DNA from 2 places in the Paenibacillus sp. GP183 genome. Region 1 is predicted to be linked to the other one. Evidence: riboswitches for the same ligand, from Rfam matches in the RefSeq annotation. Region 1 holds a riboswitch; the other holds the start of a gene.
The links. Region 1 has a riboswitch for cyclic di-AMP ahead of BLV33_RS20505 (3D domain-containing protein). Riboswitches for the same ligand answer to the same signal wherever they lie in the genome.
Positions count from the first base shown of each region.

Region 2: linked by a shared signal. The riboswitch ahead of BLV33_RS21930 (C40 family peptidase) and the one ahead of BLV33_RS20505 (3D domain-containing protein) in region 1 are both predicted to bind cyclic di-AMP.

Region 1 covers NZ_FNSW01000001.1:4,160,604-4,167,751, forward strand. Annotated here, with positions in the region: gene BLV33_RS20480 (aminopeptidase) at 1-1,030, shown strand, start outside; gene BLV33_RS20485 (AraC family transcriptional regulator) at 1,148-2,005, opposite strand; gene BLV33_RS20490 (sugar phosphate isomerase/epimerase family protein) at 2,135-2,986, shown strand; gene BLV33_RS20495 (hypothetical protein) at 3,068-3,373, opposite strand; gene BLV33_RS20500 (polysaccharide deacetylase family protein) at 3,523-4,539, shown strand; gene BLV33_RS20505 (3D domain-containing protein) at 4,615-5,271, opposite strand; cyclic di-AMP (ydaO/yuaA leader) riboswitch at 5,281-5,447, opposite strand; gene BLV33_RS20510 (S66 peptidase family protein) at 5,560-6,480, shown strand; gene BLV33_RS20515 (YjcZ family sporulation protein) at 6,614-6,715, shown strand; gene ald (alanine dehydrogenase) at 6,895-7,148, opposite strand, start outside.
Region 2 covers NZ_FNSW01000001.1:4,442,986-4,450,133, forward strand. Annotated here, with positions in the region: gene BLV33_RS21870 (PAS domain S-box protein) at 1-642, shown strand, start outside; gene BLV33_RS21875 (ATP-binding protein) at 639-1,985, shown strand; gene BLV33_RS21880 (hypothetical protein) at 1,954-2,499, opposite strand; gene BLV33_RS21885 (helix-turn-helix domain-containing protein) at 2,546-2,920, opposite strand; gene BLV33_RS21890 (hypothetical protein) at 2,988-3,254, opposite strand; gene BLV33_RS21895 (VOC family protein) at 3,401-3,793, shown strand; tRNA gene BLV33_RS21900 (tRNA-Met) at 3,884-3,960, shown strand; tRNA gene BLV33_RS21905 (tRNA-Asp) at 3,974-4,050, shown strand; tRNA gene BLV33_RS21910 (tRNA-Lys) at 4,065-4,140, shown strand; tRNA gene BLV33_RS21915 (tRNA-Leu) at 4,159-4,238, shown strand; tRNA gene BLV33_RS21920 (tRNA-Gly) at 4,245-4,316, shown strand; tRNA gene BLV33_RS21925 (tRNA-Arg) at 4,322-4,398, shown strand; cyclic di-AMP (ydaO/yuaA leader) riboswitch at 4,586-4,739, shown strand; gene BLV33_RS21930 (C40 family peptidase) at 4,741-5,619, shown strand; gene BLV33_RS21935 (phosphodiester glycosidase family protein) at 5,875-7,148, opposite strand, start outside.

The DNA.
Region 1 (7,148 bases):
AGCTTACGGAATTGATGCCGTTTTGGTACGTGAATTGGTGAAAAAAGTACATAAAGCCGGCGCACATCCTTTTGTCAACCTTAGAGATCATACGATTCTTCGCCAACTGATCATGGAAGGCACTGAAGCCCAAATGAAAACTTGGGCCGATTACGACTCTCATCAGATGAGGCAGATGCAGGGCTATATCGGTATTCGCGGCGGAGCCAACATCAACGAACTGTCGGACGTTCCTGCAGACCGGCTCAAGCTGTATAATTCGCTTTATTATTCCCCCGTACATTTTGATATTAGAGTCAAAAAGACCCGTTGGGTAGTGCTTCGCTATCCATCGCCTTCCATGGCGCAGCTGGCCAGCATGAGTACGGAGGCTTTTGAGAAATTCTACTTTGATGTGTGTACGATGGATTACAGCAAAATGTCCAAGGCTATGGACGCATTGAAAGCGTTAATGGATCGCACAGATAAAGTTCAGCTCAAAGGGCCTGGAACTGACCTAACCTTCTCAATCAAAGGCATCGGCAGCATCAAATGTGACGGCGAGCTTAACATCCCGGACGGCGAGGTATATTCGGCACCTGTTCGCGACTCAGTTAATGGCGTGCTGACCTATAATACACCGACACCGCACGACGGCTTTACCTTCGAGAACATTCGATTTGAATTCGAGAACGGAAAAATTGTGAAAGCGACCTCGAATGACACAGCGAGAATCAATGAGATCTTGGATGCGGATGAAGGCGCGCGTTATATCGGCGAGTTCGCCATTGGCGTAAATCCATACATCCAATATCCGATGAAAGATACACTATTCGATGAGAAGATTGACGGTAGCTTTCACTTCACGCCAGGGAACAGCTACGATGACGCCTACAATGGCAACCGATCGTCGCTTCATTGGGATATCGTCTGCATCCAACGTCCGGATTACGGCGGCGGCGAAATCTGGTTCGATGGCAAGCTGATCCGCAAGGATGGTCGCTTTGTGCTCCCCGAGCTGGAGCAATTAAACCCCGAGAATTTAAAATAAGGATAGTACCTCACATGGGCCGCGTAAAAAACCGTCTGATTCCTTAAAAGAGTCGGACGGTTTTTTTACTTGTGTTTGATGCGAGCTCACCGGGCTCAGGGCATCAGGTCGGGCCGGCTATTTTTCCATACGTGTCAGCGCCTGATACTGCTTGGGAGGGAGGCCGACGGTCTTTTTGAAGCTGCGGATAAAATTGGAGTAATCGTTGAAGCCGGCGAGCTGGCAAGCATCGGTGACGTTGCTCCCGGCTTTCAGCAGCATTTTGGCTTTGGCGATGCGCTTGAACAGGATATGCTCATGGATGGTGCTTCCTGTGTGCTTTTTGAACAAACGGCACAGGTAGGAGCGGTTCATGAAAAAGGTATGCTCGAGCTTGTCCAGCGACAGATCCTGATCCAGGTAGTTATCGATATAGTGCAGTAGATCCCTCAGTTTCCCCGGAATAGCGGATGGTTCATCGCTCTGTCCATGCTGCTCGCTGTTAAAAGCACGGCCCAGAAAGACCAGCAGCTCCAAAAAGGCAGTTAAATAAAGAATGTCCGATCCTGCAGCTGTTCGCGGCATGCTGAGCTTTTCCAGACGGTCAAACAAGTGAAGAAGCTCCTGAAGCCTCTGATCCGAGAAGCGCATATGATTTTGTTCACCCAGCGGACGATTAGTGAAGCATCCCAGCAGGTCAAAGTCCGGAGAGCTCAGCTCCGCGACCACTGCAGGGTTAAAATGGATGACGATAACTTCATACCTTTGATTGGATTGGAAGTTGGGCTTATGCAGCTCATTGCTGTTCATCACGAGCAGATCGCCGTATTGCAGCGGGTAAACTTGTTTTTCAATAAAATAATGAACATGTCCTGTGAGAAAAAAGTAGATTTCAAAGAGCTCTTGATGCTGGTGAAAATCTACTTTAGGCAGCTCATTTCGAACGGTATGGCTATAATAAATAGACTTTTGCAAATCCTCATAAACCTCCAGCATATAAGTCCTCCTTTGCTGTACAAGGTCAATAAAAGCATTTTTTAGCCCATTATTTGCAATGAATACGTTTTTATTATACTGCAAAATGAAGATAATCAACACCATCTATTTCTTATGCGGGAGGATATTATGAAACTGTCTGTGTTTACCGTGATGACGCCGGATTTAACGAAGGAAGAGCTAATCACTGCTGCTGCAGCGGCAGGAATTTCAGGCGTGGAATGGAGATATGCCCCGATTTCTCAAGAAGCAGCGAGTCAAGAGCCATCCTATTGGGGGAATAATCTGTCCACCATTGTACCGGGGACCTCCGATGAGGAATTGGAGAACTTGCGTGAGCAAGTTCAAAGCCACGGCATACAAACCATCAGCGTGACGCCTTATTTAACTTGCGGTGATGTGGCTGGCACGGAAAAAGTGATGCAGATCGCCAAAAAGCTGGATGCAGGCTTTATTCGAGTGGGCGTACCTCGTTACAACGGCAGCAAGAACTACAATGACCTTTATGCGGAAGCGGTGGATTATTTGCACCATGTTCAGGAGCTTTCCCGGCAATATGGGATAAAAGGCTTGTTAGAAATCCATCATGTGACGATTGCGCCTAGTACAGGTTTGGCGCATCGACTTGTTTCCCATTTTGATCCTGAACATATCGGAGTACTGCATGATGCCGGCAATATGGTGCATGAAGGATTTGAGAATTTTCGCATGGGGCTCGAACTCTTAGGTCCGTATTTGGCCCATGTTCATGTAAAAAATGCCGGATGGGAACGCACCGGTCGCATCGTGGACGGAATGGAGGAGTGGACCTGCAAATGGATGCCGCTGCAACAAGGAATTGCTAATTGGAAGCTCCTGCTGGGCGATTTAAAATCGGTAGGCTATGAGGGTTATCTGGGTTTCGAGGATTTTAGCGGACATATGGATTCTGTTTCACTGCTGTCCTATTTTGGGCAAAAGGTTAAGGAATGGTTGAATTAATATAAGCTTGAATGGATTTTTAAACTTTAAGCTTGCGCTCATTCCCATATATGGGGATGGGTTTTTTTGTTGGAGAGAAAGCTAAGCTCGGTGTTTGCCTTTGCGAATTTCTTCGGTTACTACGAAAGCGAGCTCTTCGTTGCCAAACAGAGAAAGCACCCCCAATAACGTATCATCGGGCACATCACCGGCCTCTTCCTTGGGTACAGTGAGATCAAGGGCTTGACGAAGCGAAGCATTATCCTTTTGCTCCGGATAGGCATTGCGGTAAAGTTCGGCCGGGTCGAGGTCATGGTTCACGCACCATTGGGCAAATATAAGAATCATCATATTTTCTTCACGTTGGTAATTACGGATCACTTCATCTTCGATTTCTTTGTTACTCATGGGATGAAACCCTCCTTTACCATAATCAGATGGTTTCATTATAACGAATGCAAAGGTGGATTCACAACCTCCGTATTCGGATAACGATCATCCAAATCGCACAACATAAACAAGAATAAGATGCGGCAGACTTTTGGGGAGGTTAAACAATGAAGCATCTAATGATCTTTAGCGTTATCTTTATTTCAAGCTGCCTTCTGCCAGGCTGCGGGTTTAAGAGCAGTCATCAGCAAGATCACAGCAGTGAAGGCGTCATACCGGACGTACTTGCACCCAATGGGGTAAGTATACCTTCAGAGCATCCAATCCTGCCTCCGGTTATGGCTAAGTCGAGGCAGCTTTTCCCATTGGATAAGCCTAAGTCCGAGCTTAATCTAGAAGCCAAAGCCCCGGCTAATTCATCTGTGCTTAACCCGAGCTCTCAAACCAGCAGGAATAAAAGCAAAGCCGAGTATCGTGAACCCAAAAAATCAGTTCCGGTCGGGCAACGACGCATAGCCCATAAATCATTGTCTCTGTCGGAGCTCCGAAAAAAATATGACCGCACATTTATATTATCCGGACCCGTAACAGAGAAGAAAGTGGCCTTGACCTTTGACGATGGCCCTGATGAGATATTTACGCGGCAGGTTCTGGATGTCTTGAAGCAAAACAATGTAAATGCGACCTTCTTCGTGATTGGCAAACGCGCTGAGGCTCACCCTGAGATCATAGCCAGAATGATACGAGAAGGCCATATTGTCGGGAATCATTCATACACCCATGCAGACTTATCCAAGCTGTCCATATCAAACTTCAAGAAGCAGATCGACGATACGCAATCTATCCTGAAACCGATCACCGGGTATATACCGAAACTGCTTCGTCCTCCTTATGGGGCCATCAATGAGCAGCAGGTTCGCTGGGCCATGGACCATGGTTATCTGATCATCAATTGGAATGTAGATTCTTTAGATTGGAAAGGAATTAGCGCCGACAAGGTTTCTCATAATGTCCTATCTGCCAATCGTCAAGGCGCAATCATCCTGCAGCATTGCGGAGGAGGCGAAGGGGAAGACTTGTCAGGTTCCGTTAAAGCCATACCCACCATTATACGGACGTTGAAAAGCCAAGGCTACGAAATGGTAACCATCCCTGAGCTGCTGCATGTGTCCAAGAATAAATAGACCTTCGGTTCGATGAACCGAAGGTCTCAAAGAATAAAATGACCTTCGGTTCGATTGAACCGAAGGTCATGTATATTACTTCAATACGTAGATTTTTACATTTTGGAAACCGAAATCTGCCACAGGACCCGTTGAGGTCGGTTTGAATATATCGACTCGGTTACCCTTAATCGCTCCGCCAATATCCGTTGCGGTAGCGTACATTCCACCTTTAGGAAGACCAGGCGAGGAATACCCTGTTATATATAACTTGGTCCCGAGTGGAATGACTTTGGGATCAACAGCAACAGTCCCGATTTTCAGCGGATTACCAAAGTAATCAACGCCTGCCCAACCTCCATTTTCTGCTGCAACCTCGGAGTAAGCTGTTGCAACTGCGTTAATCACTTTGCTATAGGACGATGGCGCTCCAGAAGCAGTTGTGACCGAATTGGCCGGAGTCTGTGGGGCAGCAGGAGTTGACTTGGTCTTGGATCCTGTTGTCGATTTCTTGCCGTTAGGGAGTGTTAAAGTCAATCCCTCGTATACATTAAGCGGGTTGATCGATGAATTGGCTGCCATCAATTCATTCACATTGATGTTAAGCTTTTTCGAAATCAACCAAAAGGTATCGTTTGCTCCGGTTACATATGTCCCGGAAGATTGCGCGGCGTGCGCGGGCATGGAAAAGCCAGCGATAGACAGGCTTAAGGCAAGCCCGGCCAATGTTGCCTTCATAGCTTGAACTTTCATATAGATTATTGCTCCTTTTAGTAGATTGCCTGCGAGGTTAGTTGTCGGGTTCGGATCAAAGGGTAGCCCTACTCGGATTTAAGCCGAGATTCACCCCAAATGAACAGGTATATCTCCCGTTCATAGTAAATTAATCCCCCGCACTCCCATTTTGGAAGTTTCGGCTTATGCTAGATTAACATATCCATTTTAAAAACTAAACCCACATATTTTACCAGCTACAAAAAAACATGTTTCCTAACTGCAGAACATACATATAGAGATATACTCGGTTAGGGGTGTGTTAATATGGCAATAGCTCCGCCTAGGTTGCGGCCTGGAGATACAGTTGGAATTGTTACATTGGGGAGTCCACTGGATCCCTCTATCATTCAATCCAGTATTACGACATTAGAAAATATGGGATTCCAAGTTGTTTTGGGCAAGTATGTTTATGCGAGTGATGGTTTCCTTGCCGGAACGGATCAACAGAGAGCTTCCGACTTGATGGACATGTTTAATAATCCGAAAGTAAAATTGATCCTGCCATCCAGAGGAGGAGTTGGAGTCGCAGGTATTCTTCCTCACTTGAATTACAATGTGATAGCCGCACACCCGAAAATTGTGTCCGGCTACAGCGATATTACAGTACTATTAAACACCTTGTATCAATTTTCCGATTTGATCACGTTCTCGAGCTTGCTACTGTTTGATTTCAGGAGCAGCACTCCAGCATATAATTTTAATCAATTTTTTCAAGTTACCTCTGTCGTTCAGACCACGCATAATATTGTCAATCCTCCCGGGGTTCCGCTGACAGCCAGAGTATCGGGTAATGTCACGGGACCCATTGTCGGGGGCAATATTACTTCCATTGTCGATACTTTAGGTACACCGTATGAAATAGATACTCTCGGAAAAATTTTATTCCTGGAAGAAACGCATGAGCCCGTCAATAGAGTATACAGGATGATCAATCATTTGATATTGGCAGGGAAATTTAGAGACTGCATCGGTATCGTCATGGGGCAATGTACGAATTGCCTGGACACTTATGGCAAAACCTATGATGATTTGATCAATGAAGTGATCGTACCTCTGGGCAAGCCGCTTCTTTCAAATTTGTCGGCCGCGCATGGGGTTTATAAGGCGGCCGTTCCAATAGGAGCAAGTGTTAATCTCAAAACCAATCCACCCACGTTAACGGTTCTTGAACCTACAGTTAGCTAGGTTACGAGTAAATGACAGGTCTGCATGTTAAAAAAATGTGCGCGTGTCTCTATACTCATGTCCAATCAAGATGTTTGAACTAACGTAGTATAGGAAAGTAACGAGAACTCAGTTTGAAAGGAGTGGGTAATATATGTCATATCCAGTAGCTGGAGCAGGTTACGGAACTAGCACTGCAGCAATTTTGGTTCTCTTTATTCTGTTGGTCATCATTTCGTGTACATTTGCTTGGTAAGATAATTCCGCGCATAGGCAGCAAATAAAAATGCAGTCTGAGGGGGAACCCTCAGCTGCATTTTTTTGAGTTGATCAGAAAGCATAAGTTTTTATAAACTTGACTAGCTTCGCATCAACCTTGACAAACGCGCTCGTCATTTAGGACGGCGCAGCCGGTTATCCTTGGTAGAAGAATGACTAATTGATGGCTTGCTCAACCGATTTGTAGGTATAGCCCAAATCTCTGGCCACAGCTTCATGCGTGATGCAGCCGCCTGCAGCATTAACCCCGAGTTTAAGACCACGGTTATCTTGAATGGACTGCTTGAGACCCTTGCTTGCAATCTGCAGTCCATAAGGGACGGTTACATTCGTTAAGGCAAGGGTAGATGTTCTTGGAACAGCTCCTGGCATATTGGCAACTGCGTAATGAATGACCCCGTGCTTGGTAT
Region 2 (7,148 bases), 280 kb from region 1:
AGCTACAAAGTCATAAGGGATGAACAGGGTGAAGTGCTTAATATTGTTGGGATTGGCCGCGATAGAACTGAGCGCAAACAAAATGAAGATAATCTGGCTGAAGCACAGCGGATCGCCATGCTTGGCAGCTGGGAGTGGGATATCCTTAACGAAAAAATTGTATTTTCGGATCAAATGTACAGGATCTACGATATAGATCCTCGTCAAAAGCTCTCAAAACCAAAAGAAGCATTAAATCTTGTGCACCCCAGCGATCAGCGGTGTGTGATGGATGCCATCAAAAAGGCTTTTCACGATGGATCGTGTAATTTGGAATTCCGCCACTTGCAGCAGGACGGTACGGTTCAGTTTTTGAATATTCGCGGGGTCGTCCAATATAACGGGGATGGCAAACCCTCCAAAATGAATGGCACGGTTCAGGATATTACCGAAAGAAAAAATGTTGAACTTAAGCTGCAGGAAAGCATTCAACGCTATACTTCGCTAAAAGATTATAACCATGATGCTGTGATTTCTCTGGATTTGGAAGGGAACATCATAAACACGAATATGATGGCTGAGAAGCTTACTGGGTATACAGTCCAGGAGATGATTGGAACGAGCATTTCAAGAATCATTGGGGGGCTGAACATTTGCACATGATTCTTACCAAACCCCAAGAGCATGTCGACACAGAAAAAAACATTAATACTGTTTACCACAGGGACGGCCATACTGTTGAAGTTTTAACGACAATTGCTACGATTGTTATCAATAGTGAAATTACCGGTTATTATATCATCGCCAAAGATATTACAAAACAAAAAGAACTGCTGATCGCCAAAGAAGCAGCCGAAAAAACCAACATAGCCAAAAGTGAGTTTTTGGCTATGATGAGTCATGAAATCCGCACGCCCATGAATGGGGTCATTGGCATGACTGATCTCCTGATAGAATCTCCCGATCTGAACTCTGAGCAAAGAGAGTATATAGAAATCATTCGGAAAAGCGGATCTTCCCTGCTTGCCATCATAAATGGTATTTTGGACTTTTCCAAAATTGAATCAGGCAGTACGGTGCTGCAGGAGGGTCCTTTGGATATCCGGCAATGCATTGCGGAAACGTTTGATATTTTATCGTTTAAAGCCTATGAAAAGCAGTTGGATTTGATTTATTCCGTTAGCCCTGACATACCTGTTCAACTTAGGGGAGATTCCGATAGGTTAAAGCAGGTGTTACTGAATCTGATCGGAAATTCTATCAAATTCACGCAAACGGGCGGAGTCACCATTAAGGTGAACAAGCTTTCGCAAAAGGGACGCCATATCAAGCTGGAATTTATCGTAAAGGATACGGGAATTGGCGTACCCAAGGAACATATCCATCAGTTATTCGAGCCCTTCTATCAGTTGGATCATTATATGACTCGTCAATATGAAGGAACAGGTTTAGGCTTAGCCATTTGCAGAAGAATTGTTACCCTTATGGATGGAGAGATTTGGGTGGAGCATGCGGATGATGAAGGCCTGAAGGTTGTTTTTACTGCGATTTTTAAGAAAGAAGATCAAGATCAAATGCAAGGCTCGGAACAAAGAGCATGGGGGGAGGCTGATCAAACAGCTCCCATGAAGCTGAAAATCCTGGTAGCCGAGGATAATGAAATCAATCAGTTTGTGATCTCAAAGATTTTGGAGAAACAGGGGCATACGGTGCGTATTGCTGTAAATGGAAATGAAGTTATCCAAATGGCGGCTTACGAAGATTTTGATATTATTTTCATGGATGTCCATATGCCTGATATGAACGGACTGGAAGCGACGGAAAGAATCAAATCCAATTTGGCCCCCGAGAGATGCCCGATCATTATAGCCGTCACCGCCAATGCGTTGAATGGAGATCGGGAAAGGTGCCTGGAAGCCGGCATGGATGAGTACTTAAGCAAGCCGATTAAGAACGAAGCGGTATCTGAAATGATTAGAAAGTTTTTTCCAACACTTGGTCAATAATCAAAAGATGGTAGTTCACCCATTTCTTGCGGTTCCGAGCAAAAAGAAATTGAACCAGCACGATGCAGGAAAATGAAGCCATACTTGCCGCTATCCAAATCAGTGAAGAATGGAATAACTGTTGAACTACTTCATTCCATTGAACAGTGAATGGATGGTTTGGCGGCAGATTCGTTGATCCGATTGCAACAACCAGTATGGGAAGTGACAGCTTCCAGAGCAAATCCAGTAAAACCTGGATAAACGATCCTAAGTTTTCTTGGGATTTTAGAATAATCCTATTTTCTATCAGTTCTTCCGAGCTTAAGCGGCTATATGCATAATAGTCTCTTTGAAAGTCTTTGTTTCTGACCCGCTTTTTGATAGGCGGAACGTTATTATCCCAATCCTTAAAATGCTTCCACAAGGGGCGTTCGAGGGTGTGGATCATGGCAGAAGTGCGGATGAATTCATATAAACCATAAAGAACCACAGCCAAAAAAGCTATTGCCCCAATCAACCAATTTTCGCTCATTTCGGCACCTCGCATCAAGCAACGGCATCTTCTGTGATGACCGTTGTTATTGTTTCTTTTGACGATTTTTCTTGGCAGCCAATTGCCTGAACGTCTCCAGGCTTTCTTTCAAATGCTCGGCTTCTTCTTGGGTAAGCTCGTACTTCAGACCTTCAAGCGCCAGAAAATCTCTGGCCGGATCCACTGTATATGTACTCGTTGATCGGCTGCTTTTCCCTGCGATCAACCACTCTAAAGATACTTCGTATAAATCTGCTAACCGAATCAGCGTATGGGTGTCAGGTTCACGATCTCCTGATTCATATTTGGCCAGGGTGCTGTTATGGATATCCAGCAATTCGGCAATTTTGTTTTGTTTGAAATTTTTATTCTCCCGGCTGGACTTAAGCCTTTCGGAGAGAGCTTTGTTCATTTGATTCATGTTTGCAACACCTCACTACTCCAGTATAGCGTCAGTTGGCGTTTTGGAACTTTTTGTTGGCGTAATGTCAATTATAAAAAATCTCAAAATGATAAATCGTATTTCGTGTCAGCACACGAAAATCGGTGCCGTCATGATCGATAGCCTGAACCTTGGTTGTTTTGAATGGAGCCTCTTGCGTCAAAGACGACAGAATCATGGGAGACCCTACTTGTATTTCCATTAATTCCTGAAAGGTCTCACCCTGAATGCGGTCAAAATCAAAGCGTTCAGAACGATGCTTGGGCGTAATTCCATCAATTTGATAAATTTGCAGCAATTTTAATCGTCTCATGCTCCATATCTCCCTGAATCAGGTTAACTCTGTCGCTTACATCATTATCGCCTTTTTCCTGAAATTTTCCAATAGCTCTGTACAACTTGTTGTACTGCTTTATAATAATGGAGAGAAATTCAATGGAAATCTAGGAGGAATCACCCATGCCTGTTAAAAGAATTGAACACGTCGGCGTTATGGTCGCCAATCTTGAGGCTTCCATCCGGTTTTATGAAGAAGTCATTGGTTTAAAGCTGAAAGGGACTTTGCTGCATACGAATGAAGTGATCCGTTTGGCATTTCTAGGATTGGATGTTGAAGGCGAAACCGAGGTTGAATTGATTGAGGGTTACCAAGAAGGGCTGCCGCAGGAAGGGAAGGTTCATCATCTTGCTTTTGCCGTGGATGACATTGAAGCGGAATTTTCCAGAATTCAAGCTCTGGAGCTCAGCGGAATTGATCAGAACATTACAACATTGCCGAATGGAGCCCGATATTTCTTTTTTAATGGACTGGATATGGAACTCATTGAGTTTTTCCAATCGACGCGCAATTAAGCCGGAACTTGTATTTGTTCTTCATACATGGTAAAGTAAGTTTCGTTGCTCATGACGGAAATCGACTTGAGCCATGAGTCAGCTTACTGACGCGGGGTGGAGCAGCCCGGTAGCTCGTCGGGCTCATAACCCGAAGGCCGCAGGTTCAAATCCTGCCCCCGCAACCAATTTTACCAGTGTGGAGCCGTGGTGTAGAGGCCTAACATGCCTGCCTGTCACGCAGGAGACCGCGGGTTCGAATCCCGTCGGCTCCGCCATTATTTTGCATCATGAGGCATTAGCTCAGCCGGTAGAGCACCTGACTTTTAATCAGGGTGTCGTAGGTTCGAATCCTACATGCCTCACCATTTGTTTATTTAATCCATGCGCGTATGGCGGAATTGGCAGACGCACCAGACTTAGGATCTGGCGGGCAACCGTGGGGGTTCAAGTCCCTCTACGCGCATCGTTTGCGGAAGTGGCTCAGTGGTAGAGCATCGCCTTGCCAAGGCGAGGGTCGCGGGTTCGAACCCCGTCTTCCGCTTTTGTGCGCCCTTAGCTCAGCTGGATAGAGCGTTTGACTACGAATCAAAAGGCCGGGAGTTCGAATCTCTCAGGGCGCGCCACATCAATCATAGATGTTTAAAATATATAAAAATCAATTGAACAGGCAAAAGACGAAGGAAAACAAGGGTTTATCGCCCTCACTCTTTCGCCTTTTTTTTCGTTATATCGCATGTTCTCTTCATTTGTAATTTATTTACACCGTAAAAGGGGTTGATCAATCAAACCAAACTATGGTAATCTAGCACAGAGAAAAAATTGCCGAATCCACAAGCAGCAAAGGCTTGGGTACGGGGGATGCTTTATTGGGGTGAATGATCGTAATCCGCTAAGGAGAAGCGAACTAGGGAAATCCTCTTCCCGAACCCGTCAACTAACCTCGGAGGCTCATAGGAGGCAGGTTATTGAAGTCATTTGCTAAACGCATTGTTTTGTCATGCGCATTAGTTTGTGGAAGCTTAGCGGTAGCTGCAGCAGCTCCGACATATGCATCGGCTGCAAGCATCGTGAAAGTACAAATTAATGATGAACTGGTTCAGTTTCCCGACGCACAGCCATTTATCGACAGCAGCAGCAATCTCCAGGTTCCACTTCGTTTTCTATCCGAGAAGTTAGGGTATAAAGTCGATTGGAGCATGGAAGGCGATACGCAAGTTAACGTCAAGTTAACGAGCAATCAGAACTCGATTATGCTGTCGACCGGCGCCAGCCAAGTTATTGTGAATGGCGCGCCAAAGAGTTTGCAGGGCAGTGCGGCATTTGTAGAAGGCCGCGCTTTCGTACCTCTTCGTTTTATCTCCGAGACCTTTGGTTCGGAAATCAAATGGGATGCAAGCAACCAGGTAGCGATCATAAAAGCAGACGGCAAAGATCATAAGTCCGCTTATATCGCTCCACCACCGCCGCCGCCAGCACCACCAATTGTCATTCCAAGCATTACAGATCAGATTGCGCAAATTGCAAATGGTTACATCGGCGTTCCTTATGTTTGGGGTGGAACCACTCCCAAAGGCTTTGATTGTTCAGGTTTTGTTCAATATGTGTTTGCAAGCAAAGGAATTGATCTGCCAAGAACTTCTTCACAAATGTTCAGCAGAGGCACTGCCGTCAAAGAATTAAAAACAGGCGATTTGGTATTCTTCGCAAATGGCAGCATCAGTCACGTCGGTATCTATCTAGGCAATGGTAATTTCATCTCCGCAACCAACCATGGAGTTAAGGTTGAAACGCTATGGGGCGGATATTGGGGTGGAAGATACGTCGGTGCCAAACGAATTGTTTAAATTCAATCATTAGGACTCATACTTAAATAACATTCGAGGATTCCCACTTACATAACATTCGATTTCCGAGCAAACTCGCTTGGAGATCGAATGTTTTTTTCATATGAGATAAACCTCTATCGAGGTCATTCGAAGATGAGCGACCGCGTTCAAAGGTAGGTTTATTCGCCAATAAGAAAGTCTATTTCGGAGATCCGAAATAGACTTTCTTATGTGGTAAAATGGAATTACCCTTGTTACAAATTTTTGAAACATTTAAGGAATGGATAGGGATGCACGATACAGATTTTGATCCCAGCTTACTTGACCTCCCAGGGATTCAATGACAGCCCGTAACGGCAAGTAAATGTGTCCATCAATAATTATCGGAGCCTCCACTAGACCTTGCGATTTCCCGTTCACCTGAACCGCTTTCTCGCCGACACGCAGGAATAATTGCTGATTACCATGCTTCACTGTTAACGATTTCGCATTGCCATCCCATTTGAAATCGGCTCCAATTCGTTCTAAAATCCCTCGAAGCGGCACCATGGTGGTTTCCGTCTGCAGGTAGCCTCGAAACTCATTCACAAATTGTCCGTTCACCGCAATTTGAATTTGGGCTTGGGGCATGCGTTCTACGATAAACGCATTGCTGAGCAAGCGGCCAGGTGAAGTCAGCTCGACTCCATTAGAGTAAAGCGCTGAACTCGAACCTCCGTCCAGATTCATGGCATCAGTAAAGCCTAATTGCTTTAGCACCCCCGCCATATTGGAAATCGTGGCAGAACTCATAGTTCCCATCACCAAGCGACCCAATCCGTCTGTGCCGATAAAGCTGCGCCCGTTGGCATTTGTGGTGATTTTCGGATCCGTGAACCCGTCTCTTTGGGTATTGATGTCGATGATTCCATTTTTCAGAAGCAGTGGACCGGCACCGACAGCTGCATCAATTTGCGGAAGTCCCATCATCAATCCCGTATCTGAATTCAAGCTTGATGAGGAGACGGCAATGGGATCGCCAACATGAAGATGGGGGAGCAAATTCTTTGTATTATTGGAGCTGTTGCCCACCATAACGACTTGGCCGTCTATCGGAATCGCAGCTGAGTTTTGCGTAATGGTTTTAATCTTGCTTTCTTCTATGACAATCTTGGTTGTCCCGGGGAAATCAATAGAGCTGCCAAAATCCTCGGTATACCAGACAACCTGGTCGATTTGGGAGCTTCCATAGTATTTATTCACACCCCAAGGCTCAAACGTATAGGAGCTTCCACCATGCTTCACACTGACTTTCATGCCGGTTTTGATTCTTTGGACAATCCCTGTTTTGTCAGGAAGTACAGTAAAAGCCTGATTTTCACCCGAATGCATGACTTGTCCGGATTTAATCATAAGCCCGTTCGGAAATCGCTGGGAATCATCTGCTTCATAGGCATCGAAGAACGCCCCGTTAATTCCTGCTGCAGCATGGTTTCTTTGCATCATCGAGCTGAAGGATTCCACGTGTCCGATTCCAGTAACAGCTGTTACAGGCTTTACACGAAGTG